Regions from separate parts of the Paenibacillus sp. EKM206P genome, predicted to be linked through region 3. Evidence: predicted binding sites of a transcription regulator. Region 3 holds the regulator's gene; each other region holds the start of a gene.

Region 1 (4,248 bases), 350 kb from region 3:
TGTTTCAGGTTTTTTTTGCCTCGTTGGCTGGTGTTTTGGCGTTTCGAAAGAAAAGTAAAAATGGGTCATCGATCGTGCATAAGGGGTTAGTGTCCTATATGGGCAGCAGTATTCTTGCGGGCAGTCTCATCGGCGGTTTTGTCTCCAGTATGATCAACGAGGGCGTTATTAACCTGCTTTATGGCATTCTTGCGGTTTTGGCTGTCATTCTCATGCTGATTCCCCGCAGAGGCACAGAAGAACAGGTGCAAGAACTGCGCTTCAACAAGTGGATTGCCGTAGGATCTGCTTTTGTGGTAGGGATCGTATCTGGGATCGTAGGTGCTGGAGGAGCGTTTATCCTTATCCCGATTATGCTGACAGTTCTCAGGATTCCGACGCGAACAACCATCGCTTCTTCACTGGCTATCGTATTTATATCTGCGATTGGCGGAGTCCTCGGTAAAATTAGCGGCGGTGCAATCCCCCTCTTGCCGACCGTATTTACTGTCATCGGAAGCGTGATTGGTGCGCCGCTTGGCTCCAAAGTAAGTTCTAAAATCAATGTTAAGGTGCTTAGATACGGCTTGGTTGTGCTGATTGCCCTTACAGCTATAAAGGTTTGGTCCTCCATTCTTTAAGATATAGCAGAAAGAGTTACATCAACATTTCACTTATAATACCTACCTATAGGGGTATTGGTACAAAACGAAAAGGAGTTTAAATACGATGGCAGAAAAATCAACGATCGTCCTTTTCAGCGGCGATTTGGACAAAGCAATTGCAGCGTTTATTATTGCAAATGGTGCGGCAGCATATGATCATGAAGTGACGATCTTCTTTACCTTTTGGGGATTAAACACGCTTCGTAAAGACGAGATTGTGAAGACGAATAAAGGCTTGCTTGAAAAAGCTTTCGGCTGGATGATGCCACGAGGCGCAAAGAGGCTCGGACTGTCAAAGATGAATTACGCTGGGCTTGGCCCACAAATGATCAAGCATGTCATGAAGAAGAACAATGCACTGTCCTTGCCGCAGCTCATCGAGCTTGCGCAGGAGCAGGGAGTGAAACTCGTAGCGTGCACTATGACTATGGATCTCCTTGGCTTGAAACAGGAGGAATTGATCGATGGTTTGGAATATGCAGGTGTGGTTGCTTACCTGGGAGACGCGTCGAACGGTAAGGTGAATCTGTTTATTTAAGAAGTGTATGAGTTTAATTCTTTACTCTATATTATACCTATATCGGTATGTTAGAGAGGAGCAGACTAAAATGGAATACAATTATCGGAATTGATGAAAACACGCCTTCGCCGAATTGAAGGACAAATTCGAGGCGTGTTACGGCTAATGGAGGAAGGGAAGTCCTGCAAGAAAGTGGTTCCACAGTTGTCCACCGTACGTAACGCTTCCGATAAAGCCATTGCCCAGATCGTGGCGGAAAATCTGCAGCAGTGTATCCTGGCTGAGCAAGCCGCCGGTAAAGACACGACTATTTCCATTGGGGGATAGTCCCTCTTTAGCTTTTTGACAACAAGGAGCAAGTTTCTTTGACTTCATTACCTATGGAGAAAATCATTTAAACTCCTCAATCTTTTCACTTGCAAATTATACAAGTCCTATAAATTACCTGAATACAGAACTCGTGTTTGGCATTATAATAATCAAGAACGCATGTTCGTATATACGTAATCGGTTTTGGAGGGTACAGCATGACTAAAACAACTGAGCGGACAATTCTTTTGGCGGATTGTCAGAGTTTTTATGCGAGTGTAGAAAAAGCTTCTTACCCAGAGTACAAAAATAAACCGCTTGCGGTAGCAGGCGATCCTGCACGCAGGTCTGGAATTATTTTAGCAGCATGCCCTATGGCCAAAAGTTTCGGGGTGTCTACAGCAGACCGGCTCGGTGAAGCCCTCAACAAATGTCCTGAGCTTGTGATCGTCCGTCCCCGTATGAAACATTATATTGATGTCTCTTTAGCAATTACGGATATATACAAGGAATACACCGATCTAGTAGAGGTGTTTAGTATCGATGAGCAGTTTCTGGACATTTCGGGTAGTTTTAAAATTTTTGGAGATTCTTTAACCGTTGCAAGAGAAATTCAAAAGAAGATTCTTTTACAAACCGGGGTTTGGGTACGAATAGGAATCAGTTCCAATAAGGTTCTTGCCAAAAGCGCAACTGATATTTGGGCTAAAAAAATTAAAAGCGGTATATTCACGTTACCCAAGACAGAATTAGAGCAGCTACTCTGGCCACAGCCAGTTAATAAAATGTTTGGGGTAGGTTCGCGGATGTCGTCCCATTTTGAGCGGCTTGGTATGACAACCATTGGTGATATCGCTAGAACGTCTCTACCAGACCTTAAGTCTAAATTCCGCGTTCGTTTTGGAAAACAGTCGGATATACAGGCGGAGGTCATGTGGAAAACAGCCAATGGTCTAGATGAGAGTCCTGTAGCTCCGTATACCCTCAGTTCTCCACAAAAGTCGGTAAGCCATATGATCACCCTACCCCAAGATTATTTGGAACCAAATGAAGTAGAGACCATCCTGCTTGAACTCTCGGAAGAAGTTTGTCGAGACAGTCGTCGTAAGGGGTACATGGGCTCTGTCGTGACCGTTAGTTGTACATGCAGTCCATATGAGGCTCCCACCGGATTTTCTAGGCAAATAAAGCTAACAGATCCGGCTAACAATACGAATAAAGTGTACAACGCAGCAAAAAAAATATTTTATAATTTTTGGAACGGTATGCCGATACGACGCTTAGGTGTCACTTTAAGTGGGTTGGTTGACGACCAAACTTATCAACTTTCCTTCTTTGAGGATCATGAGCGTATCCGCTCCTTGGAAGAAGCAACAGATAAAATTAAAGAACGCTATGGTAGCGCAGCTATCATAAGAGCGTCCTCTTTGACCCAAGCTGGTCAGGCACTAGAGAGATCCCTAAAAATCGGGGGGCATTATAAATAAACAGGTATTAAAACTAATACATCCAGTAAATTCGATCTTTCACTATTAGTACAGTGTAAATTCCTGATTATTGGAACCAAGCTATCCGTTAGTTCAATAAAAAGGGTGCTTCCGCACCTTTGCTTGGGTCACGTCCTCATCATTATATTCCATTTAAATTATTAATTAAAGAACATACGCGGGTAGCATGTAGTGCTCTAAAAGAAGCCTTATCTTAGTCTAAGCAATAAGAAATACTTGGACATCTACAACTAAATTTTTAATCTAAAACTTTTTTCGAAAGCAATAAACAAAGAAATTGAATAATGTACATTACTTTAGTCGTTAAATATCTTGTTCCTACAGGATTTTATAATTATGTACAAGTAATTTAGTTTGTCTTATTACTGTTTTAGCCAGCATTTTGTTGGAGCTGATGCCAATTCGAATCCATACTCCTGTTTGTGCCAGTACCTTTTGCTGAATTTCACTTGCAATACTCACCGGATCTCCGAACAGAGAGAGGCTTCCGCTCATATCCAGAAACTGTTCATCAATGCTGAAAACTTCAACCAAATCCGTATATTCATTATAGATTTCTGTTATTTTTAATGAAACATCGATATAATGCTGCATACGCGGGCGTACAATGATAAGGTCAGGACATTTTTTCACCGCTTCTCCCAGACGTTCTGCTGTAGATATACCGTATTTTTTGGCCAGCGGACATGCAGCTAAAATAATGCCTGAACGAAGTGCAGGGTCACCGGCCACAACGAGTGGCTTATGTTGGTATTTGGGATCATCTGCTTTTTCGATGCTGGTATAAAAACTTTGGCAGTCCGATAAGAATATGGTTTTATTTCTGCGTTCCTTCAAAAATTCGACCTCCTCTCCTGATAGGTGTTGATCATCCTACCAAAATATTCTTGAATGTATACTCTTATAGTAGTATTATATACAGAACAAGTGTTCCTAATACAAATGTATTTTTTGGAACGTTAGAGTTTACGTAAAACCTAACATGGCGTATCATAATATCTTGAGCAAAAACAAGTGGAAATGAATGAATATTGAGGGGAGAAAACCATTTTTATGAACCCAAAACGTCGACCATCATCTCAAAAACGCAGTAGGTGGCGTATTTTTGGCAGAGTTTTGCTAATTAATATCAAGTGGTTCTCGTTTGCGGGTGTACTTGGAGTGCTATTTGCTGGAGGTCTTATATCCGGCTATGTAGCGGCACTGGTTCATGATGAACCTGTACGATCACGTCAGTTGATATATGAAAAGGTAAATGAGAACGCTC
Region 2 (4,248 bases), on a different contig from region 3:
CGCTATGTCGACGGTTATAGTACTTGCTGTCCTTCCTTTTTCCCACCATACCTTCTAGTTTTAGATCCTGCATTTGTTTAAACAGAGCATCTCCTGCGCCTTCTACAAACGGGATCATACCGAAGCGATCACTCGGCAAGGTGAGACTAGCCAAAATTTCTTTGCGTTGCATTAAGGGCAAATCCTGAAGATCTTGTCCTTTATAGTGGAGCATGTCGAAAATAACAAAAGTAACGGGGAGTGTGTTGGTTAACTGCTGGATTTTTTCTGATTTCTTGGCCTTAAAACGTGTCATGATTGATTCAAAATCAACTAACCCTGTGGCTGGATCGTAACAGGCTACCTCGCCATCCAGGATAATGTCGTCATCAAAGGGAAGTAACAGTTCCGGGTATTGGTGTGTGCAGTCGTTGTTATGGCGCGTGAATAAGCGTACATTGCCGTTCTGTTGCGAATATATTAAGCGGTGGCCGTCTATTTTCGGTTCGAAGATATAGCGTGAATCCGAAAAGGGGGCAGCCGCTGTTTCAAGTAACATTGGAGAAATAAACAAATAGACCACCTCAAATTAATTATAACGCTCATTTGTGTAGTAGTGAGGCGGTAAGTATTGGAGAGTACAAAGGTGTTGCAACACGCGTTGAAGGAAAGACTAGGTGTTAAAGATTACCCTACTGCAAAGTAAGTAAACTCAAAATATTTTGTAACCTAACCGTAAAGCTGCACTCTATGTGAGTGTTTGAATTGAACTTGATTTCCGCATTGTAAATGCGGATTGAGATGTAGTGGCACTCTGTAGGAGTGTTTATTTTAAGCCCGTAAGTGCCAAAGAAAGTACTAGCTCCACTGGCAATTAGACTGCCAGCGGAGCATTTTTTTATGTTGAATGACGAACGCTTGTTTGCATATAATAGTTGCAGAGGAGTGATCGACATGTTACCTGATATCGAGCGCAAGCTGCTACGGATACTCTACAATTATTCAGCAGGTCGCCGCCGACTACCAACCATGAAGGAACTGGAGATAAAGACAGGAAGGCGCACAGAGGACATAAAGGCGGGGCTGCTGGCTCTTGAAAAGGATAATTATATCTTGTGGGAAAACAAATTGGACACACGGCATATCGTCATTATTGAAGGATGGGACAGGGACCCGAAGATTTCCACACCGACAACGCCACCTGGAGCTGTAAACAGATACTATACGGAATACTAAAACCCCGGATTTCTCCGGGGTTCATTCATTTCATGAAATTAATTTTATTTTTATTTTTGTTCAGATAAAACTGGACTGCCCTATTTTCATCAGGGAAACCCTCAGTAACTTTTTCGAGTTGGACAGAAAAAACTTTTCCGTTCTTAATCTCTACCGTTAGCTCAGGATCAGTATAATCAGTACCATAAGAATAATAAATAGATTCGGATGCGTTCATTTTAGTTAATGGATTTCCTAGTTTTTCGATGACTCTTTTTGCTGTATCGCCCACCACAAATTTGTTTTTGATACCTTTTCCCTTTTGATAAACACTTACATATTCAAGAATTCCGTTGTGGAAGTGGAGATATTGATTGTCGTCAAAGAAAGCAACATCCCCACTGTATGCGATTTGATAATACTCTGTCTCAATTTTCATGTTCTTGAGCTGTGGCTGTAAGTCCGAAAAGGCAGAGCCCAGTGTCCAATTACCTACAGTATTAAAATTCTCGTAAGGTTTCTGCGCGGATGCGTGGGGGATTATAATCGAGCAAACGAAGAAGACTGTAAATATTGAAAGGCATATTTTTTTAAACAAAACTGACATCGGTTGGTTCACCTCGTGTTTTTTTTATAGTCTATCAGTATTAGGGATATTTTTCTATATTTCGTTCTATTGTCGGGAACGTTTGTTCTCTTTATAATGAATACATATCTTAAACAGGAGGCGGTTATGTTGGGTAAAAAGTTGGAAGAAAATGGTTTATGGGAAAGTAGTCGGATCATCCTACCTGAGCATAAAGAGGGTTATTTGCGTCTAATGAGAGAACAGCAGCGCCGCAATAAGCCGGAGCTGGACGAGCAGGAAATACGCTTAATTGAGAAGGCGCTAATTGACTCCTACAATCGTCGTACTGAGGTCACCATATCTATTTTCGACCCGTTTGATGATTCAGCTATGACAGGCGCGGTCACTTCCGTAAACACTGCTAGACGCGAGATAAAGCTATCTCGTAGCGAAGACGATTATAGTTGGATTAAGCTGGAGGATATTATTTCGGTAAATGCATAAAATACCTTGATTACCCAATACACCGCTATATAATTAAGGTAACTTAACTATAGGGTGGTGTATGGTGTTAACTAATTTTTTCTATTTAATTATGGGTGTCTTTGATGCACTGGCTATTCTTGTGTTCCCTTTAGCTTTGTACATGCTCCCCATAAAAGACTACAAGTATAAGATTATCCTTTTTGCTGTGGTTATTTCTCTTGTATCCTTTTTGATGAGGATTGTACTGAACATACCTAAATTTGACTTACCTTTGCAGTATGGTCTGTTTGTAATATTTTATAGACTTTCTCTAAAAATAAAATTACATTGGTCTGCTTTTATATTGGGGTCTGCCATAAGTGCCTATGCCACTTTACAAATGTTAATTTTTTATGTATATAGCTTCCTTAATATAATGCAGATAACTGTATTAAAGGAAAACGCCTCTCTGCAAGTGTTTTTGTTGCAAGGAACTTCTATACTCACTACTTACCTTATTGCCGCAATTTTCAAGCTATACAAAACGGGATTTTCTTTCATATCAGCGCCTCCCCATGATTTCATCTGGAGAGAAGACTACAATACAACAGAAAATAAAATGGTCTTAACAAGTACCCTGTTTTCGACAATAACGATAAGTTTGGGAGTAATACTGTTGTATTATTTAAATCCGCTTGCAATATTGCTGGTGTCTATATTCACTTTTGGACTTTCGTACTACTTTTCAAAGAGGAGCGATTACGAGGATGCTCGAAAAGCTATCGAGGCATATCGCATCAGAAATAAAGAAAGCTGATCCTGATGGCCCCGGCAGTGTTGCGGTCTTAGCATACGTAATAGGGATTAAGCTTAATTGGTTTACGGGGTTAATGCTTACAGTGCTATTTGGATGGGTACTGGGTGATATTTTAAATGCCCTTTTGGCTTTTTTCAGTTTTGTAGCACTTAGAAAGTTCTCGGGCGGGTTTCATTTCCGATCATTGACATTCTGTGCTGTATTTTCTGCAACGCTTTTCGCTAGTATACCTCTAATACATCTTGGACACGATGGCACAATCTTGTTTACATCCATAACAGCTTTAGTGGTCTTATGGGTGGCTCCGCGCAAATCTGAGGACCTTAATCCTTCGGGATTAGACCCATATTTAAAATGGATTTCGTTAGCTGTCGTAATCACTAATTTTATATTCCAATCCCCTGTAATTGCTCTATCTTTCACGGCTCAAGCTATTCTACTTCTACCAAGGAAGGGAGGTGAGCAACCATGAAAAAGAGTATCGCGCGTCTTGTATCTAAATTGTTAGTTAACGATGCAGAAAAATCTTCTAGATCAGAAAAAACATTAGTAGGCGCAATGCCTGTACCACAAGAACTAAAAAAGAACTAAAAAAGAAATGAACATACTCATATGGAAAACAGAGAAATTTTTGCACCCGAGATACTTCCAAGTGGGGACTTTGGAAATAGGTATTCATTTTTCGAAAGCGACCTAATAGCTGTTGAAAGATGGATACCTAAATCAAATTATGAAATACCGCTTTTTATCACAAATTGCGGTAATTATACAGCACCTACAACACACGGGGAATTCGCTGTTGGATTCCCCGATTTCCTTAGTCTGGATACAGGGAATTTGGTTAATCTTAAAAATGTCTCCAGAGGGGAAACTGGTGATTATGGCGGTAAGGTTTTTTTTAGGGGAACTGATATGTATACCAGTGTTAATAAACTCAACTCAGTTATATTGACCGAACTAATAGAAGCTGCACAGAAGCGGCCAACTGATCAACGGTTTATCATGGGCGTGTGTAATTCTAAAGCAGGCCTTTTTCCTGCTAGGGACGTTTGCTATATGGACATGTGGGACCCCAAAAAAAATTATCACGTACCGCGTTTCTATCATTCAAGTGGATTTTACGTGGTTGCTCTTACCATACGCCAGTGTCAGGGGGCATTTCCCTACCTATACCCAGCCACGCCGGGTCACCTCATTAATGTAT
Region 3 (4,248 bases):
TAGCCATTCCAATAAGTACAAAGTTTAATTTTCCCAACACAGTCGTTCTCATCATAATATAAAAAAATAGATTTTCCTTGTTCATTAATATAACTGATATCGACGTCATCATCCTCATACTGTTTAAAATATGGTTCGGGAAAACTTTCTTATATATATGACCAAATGTTGTTCTCGTATTTAGGTATAATTTTTCCTGACACAATAAAGCCGTTATTCTCATTTGACTTTTTAAAATCCCCCATATTTGAAAGTGACATTTTAATTATCATGGCTTGTCTCCTTCTGGTTTAATTTCTCTATGCACATTATTCTAAAAGAGAACCACTTTTTCCTGTCTGTTAGATTTATAAAAGAGTAAAATAGTAGCGACTGTTCAACTATGTGTGATATTTTAGATCCCCCTCCGCTTGCTTAAATGATTCATAGCAGTAGTTAGGTGTGCTATTTAACACAAAAAAGCAGGAAGAATTCCTCCCGCTTTTTGCATGGAAACAATTATTAACGTCTGCGTTGTCTATCGTTTACGCTAAACAAATTAACAGCCAGTGCGTTACCTCTTGCACGCGCAGTGGCTCTTTGATTGGAACGGATGTTCAATCTTCTTCTTCTTAAATCACGTCTGCAATGTCTTCTGCTCATAATATCACCTCCCTTCAAGAAATGAAGGTGCGGTTGAATCTTAGTGGCGTTTATGCTTACGCTTGGAAATTTTGATATTCAAGGCATTGGTTGCTAGTGCATTTCCGCTTCCTGTTTTAGCAGCTGCGGCTTGAAAGACTTTAACGACCAGATATCTGTTTTTCCCGATGCGATGCTTATACGTTTTAACTCTATTTCTGATCATCTGCATATCTCCTTTGCTTAGTTCTGCTATATATATATGTCAATTGTGATAGTAATGTATCAGCATAAATCTATTAGAAGCAAAAAGAAGCTAGTACCTATATCCCTAAAGGTTAACAAAAAAACTCATGCGAACCTGTCTTCGCCTTTTCAACTTTACGTTGCAGGAGATGTTACAGGCAGGTCGGCATGAGTCTAATGTGTAGAATAAAGATAATATGCAGTTTGTATGAAAATTATTTACTATTAAGGGTGTTAAGTTTTTTTTCGTAGTATGCCTCTTGGGCAAGAATATGATTCAGTTGTTCTGAGAGCTGTTTATATTCTTGGCTGGCCTCTGGGTAATTATTTCTTTCGGAAATTACAGCTTCAAGTTGCTTTTCTAAATACCTGAAATGGATGAGTATTTGTATGTACTGAATACGATCGTAGGTTGTTATGTGTGATTTCTCTTCTGCATACAAATGATCCATTGTTGGAACTGCACAGCTTACGACGATAAATATCATAACAAACGCTGAAATTATTATTTTTTTCATTTAATTCCTCCTACAGAGCTATGAGTAATTAATATACCATATTTAGCTAAAAGAAAGATCTATTAGTTTTTCCCATAACAGTATAGCTGTTCAAGATCAGTGGGGGATTATTTGAGATGATGAGGCTGATTTTATAGTAGATACAATAGGAATAGGTTGCAAAAAGGAAAGAATAGTTGTGAGATACATAGTAAGCATAATAACAATACAAAACCGGCTTGCCCTAGGCAGCCGGTTTTGTATTAGGGGATAGAATAACGGGGAAGGAAGAACGAGAAATCAGTGGAAGTCCCGGAAGAGTCCTACAACTTTGCCCAAAATACTGACGTGTGTCAGACGAAGCGGTTCAAAGGCTGGATTTTCAGGTTGAAGCCGGATATGATCTTTTTCTTTGTAGAAGGTTTTAACTGTAGCTTCGTCTTCATCTGTCATAGCTACAACAATATCGCCATTATCAGCGGTCTGCTGCTGACGTACGATTACATAGTCTCCGTTAGCAATCCCAGCCTCAATCATGCTTTCGCCTACAACAGATAACATGAATATTTTATCCTCACCAACAAAGTGTTGGGGAAGAGGAAAGTAATCTTCAATATTTTCTGTCGCCGTAATAGGAAGACCAGCGGTTACTTTGCCGACGACGGGGACACGACTAATGGAGTAATTAATCAAGTTGCTGTTATCCGATTCGTCTTGACCGAGTAACTCAATAGCCCGTGGTTTTGTAGGATCGCGGCGAATGAGTCCTTTTTTCTCTAAGCGATCCAAATGACCGTGAACCGTAGAACTGGAGGCCAATCCGACAGCCTCGCCTATTTCGCGTACAGAAGGGGGGTATCCCTTTAGACGCACTTCATTGCGGATAAATTCAAGAATGGCCTGCTGGCGGCTCGAAATCTTAGACATACCGTATCAACCCCATTTAGTAACGTTTGGGAAAATTATAGCATAGAACCTCCGTTCGTACAAACATAAGTTCTAAATAATCCCTAAAAAAATTGCGAACTTTTGTTCTCTTTTCTATTGAACAAAACAAACGTTCGTGTTATATTGTGAAAACATAAGAACAAACGTTTGGAGGACACAGCCATGATGAAATATAGCACCTATCAAAGTATTTTTCCAATGAATATAGAAAATTTACAGGAGACCCGAAAAGAGGGTAGGGCGCGTTTTATGCAGATTATTACCCATACTCTTTTACTTAAGCTTCTTATTATAGTGATTGTTGCTTGGATTGCAGGAGCAGGTGTACTTACGGTTTTCGCGGCTCCTTCAGCTTCCAAGGAAGAAGTGACTAAACTGACGGTACAACCTGGGGATACGTTGTGGCAGATTGCCGCGAATCATAAACCGGAACGAATGGATACACGGGTATATATAGAAGGAATTGTGCGGATTAACGGTTTAGAGGATCGGGGAGTGCAGGCAGGTCAGGTACTCAAGCTTCCTGACTTATGATCTATTGACTATTAGAGCTTGTCAGGGAGCGTAATGCGGGAGCCTTGACAAGCTCTTTTCTACATGTCAAAGTGTATTATATCTTTGCTTTTATGGAGGGGACACAATTTGGATATAGACAGCTTGGTACAGCGCATTAATGAATTAGCGCGCAAAGCAAAATCCGAGGGTTTGACGGAAGAGGAAGCCACAGAGCGCGCCAATCTTCGAGAAATTTATTTAGGTAACATTCGCCGTAATTTTCGGCAGCAGCTTGAAACGATTGAATTTGTGGACGATGATACATCGAAGGGAAATGACGGGCTGAAGCATTAATGTTGTTAAAGCGCCCAAGCCTGCAATTTGCCTTTTGTTTTAGGTACCTCTCATGGTATCTATATAGATCAGCTTTGAGGCAATTGTTTTAATGTAATATATCTGGGAAGGAATTGAGAGATGGCCCGATCATTTGAAAGAAAAGTACGCAAAAACACAGCGCATTTAAATAAATCGCGCAAAAAGCAAGGTATTCAAACCATTAGCGGCGCAGGTTCTGCAATGGATATTTTCCGTGGCCGTAACATTACTGTGCCAATTATGCTGGCTGGTCTTTCTGTATTGTACATGCTTATGAGTTACTTTTTGACTAAGACCGGTATGCGAGGGATGGATTGGCTTGTATTCGGCCTGTACTTGATGTTGGCTGTTATCTTTTTTATCCGTCGTCCTTATCTGAAAGTGGGAAAGGATACTCTCTATATGCTGAAAGGTGGTAGAGAACGTCCAATGACGGCAGGGGACATGAAAGCCATCAAGATTGAAAAGGGTTACGTAACCGTTGAAAGAAAAGGTAAGGGTGGTAATTTTATTTTCACAAAATCATTAGGTCGCTATGACACGGATGCCATTGCAGAGCGACTTGAGAAGTTTGCGCTATCCAATCAGATACAGGTTGACAAGAAATAACTGATTTAGCCTGTAGCTCTGTAACAAAGGCCGTATGATGTTATTTCATATAACATGCTGCGGCCGCTTGCTTAATATGGGCACACATAACGATTCAAATGCTTAATCAAGCAAATAGGCGTACATATACTGTGGAAAGAGAGTGGATAATTCAGATGACGATTCAGGCGGTAATGTTTGATCTTGATGATACCCTTTTGTGGGATGAACGTAGTGTAGAAGAGGCATTTGATGCAGCGTGTCAAACAGGCTCCCGTGAAGCAGGTGTTGATCCAAAAGCTCTGGAGGAAGCCGTACGTAAAGAAGCACGCGCTTTGTATGAATCCTATGAAACCTTTAGTTTTACTCAAATGATCGGCATTAATCCGTTTGAAGGATTGTGGGCGAATTTTACAGCAGGTGAGCAGCCTGAATTCCGTCAATTGGAACAGTTGGCCCCTGTTTATCGAAAGGAATC

Evidence for each region. The regulator LexA, encoded in region 3, represses DNA repair genes until DNA is damaged. The targets are predictions, from matches to a motif close to CGAACATATGTTCG.
Region 1: G9G53_RS09685 (DNA polymerase IV) is a predicted target of LexA. The motif match lies at 1,647-1,660, and genes of this name have one in related genera.
Region 2: G9G53_RS22905 (YolD-like family protein) is a predicted target of LexA. The motif match lies at 1,877-1,890, and genes of this name have one in related genera.

The regions. Positions count from the first base shown of each region.
Region 1 is NZ_JAAMNQ010000003.1:623,245-627,492, reverse strand. It holds gene G9G53_RS09700 (sulfite exporter TauE/SafE family protein) at 1-620, shown strand, start outside; gene G9G53_RS09695 (DsrE/DsrF/DrsH-like family protein) at 709-1,182, shown strand; partial or broken gene G9G53_RS09690 (metal-sensing transcriptional repressor) at 1,253-1,491, shown strand; gene G9G53_RS09685 (DNA polymerase IV) at 1,692-2,960, shown strand; partial or broken gene G9G53_RS09680 (Y-family DNA polymerase) at 3,348-3,818, opposite strand; gene G9G53_RS09675 (transglycosylase domain-containing protein) at 4,035-4,248, shown strand, end outside.
Region 2 is NZ_JAAMNQ010000015.1:56,403-60,650, forward strand. It holds gene G9G53_RS22890 (ATP-dependent DNA ligase) at 1-553, opposite strand, end outside; gene G9G53_RS22895 (hypothetical protein) at 934-1,215, shown strand; gene G9G53_RS22900 (hypothetical protein) at 1,241-1,801, opposite strand; gene G9G53_RS22905 (YolD-like family protein) at 1,931-2,266, shown strand; gene G9G53_RS22910 (hypothetical protein) at 2,328-3,044, shown strand; gene G9G53_RS26955 (accessory gene regulator ArgB-like protein) at 2,995-3,516, shown strand; gene G9G53_RS26770 (hypothetical protein) at 3,513-3,635, shown strand; gene G9G53_RS22920 (hypothetical protein) at 3,657-4,248, shown strand, end outside.
Region 3 is NZ_JAAMNQ010000003.1:268,524-272,771, reverse strand. It holds partial or broken gene G9G53_RS07955 (GNAT family N-acetyltransferase) at 1-272, opposite strand, end outside; gene G9G53_RS07950 (hypothetical protein) at 502-642, opposite strand; gene G9G53_RS07945 (hypothetical protein) at 683-847, opposite strand; gene G9G53_RS07940 (hypothetical protein) at 1,083-1,385, opposite strand; gene lexA (transcriptional repressor LexA) at 1,665-2,291, opposite strand; gene G9G53_RS07930 (LysM peptidoglycan-binding domain-containing protein) at 2,478-2,846, shown strand; gene G9G53_RS07925 (DUF896 domain-containing protein) at 2,955-3,161, shown strand; gene G9G53_RS07920 (hypothetical protein) at 3,282-3,791, shown strand; gene G9G53_RS07915 (HAD family hydrolase) at 3,947-4,248, shown strand, end outside.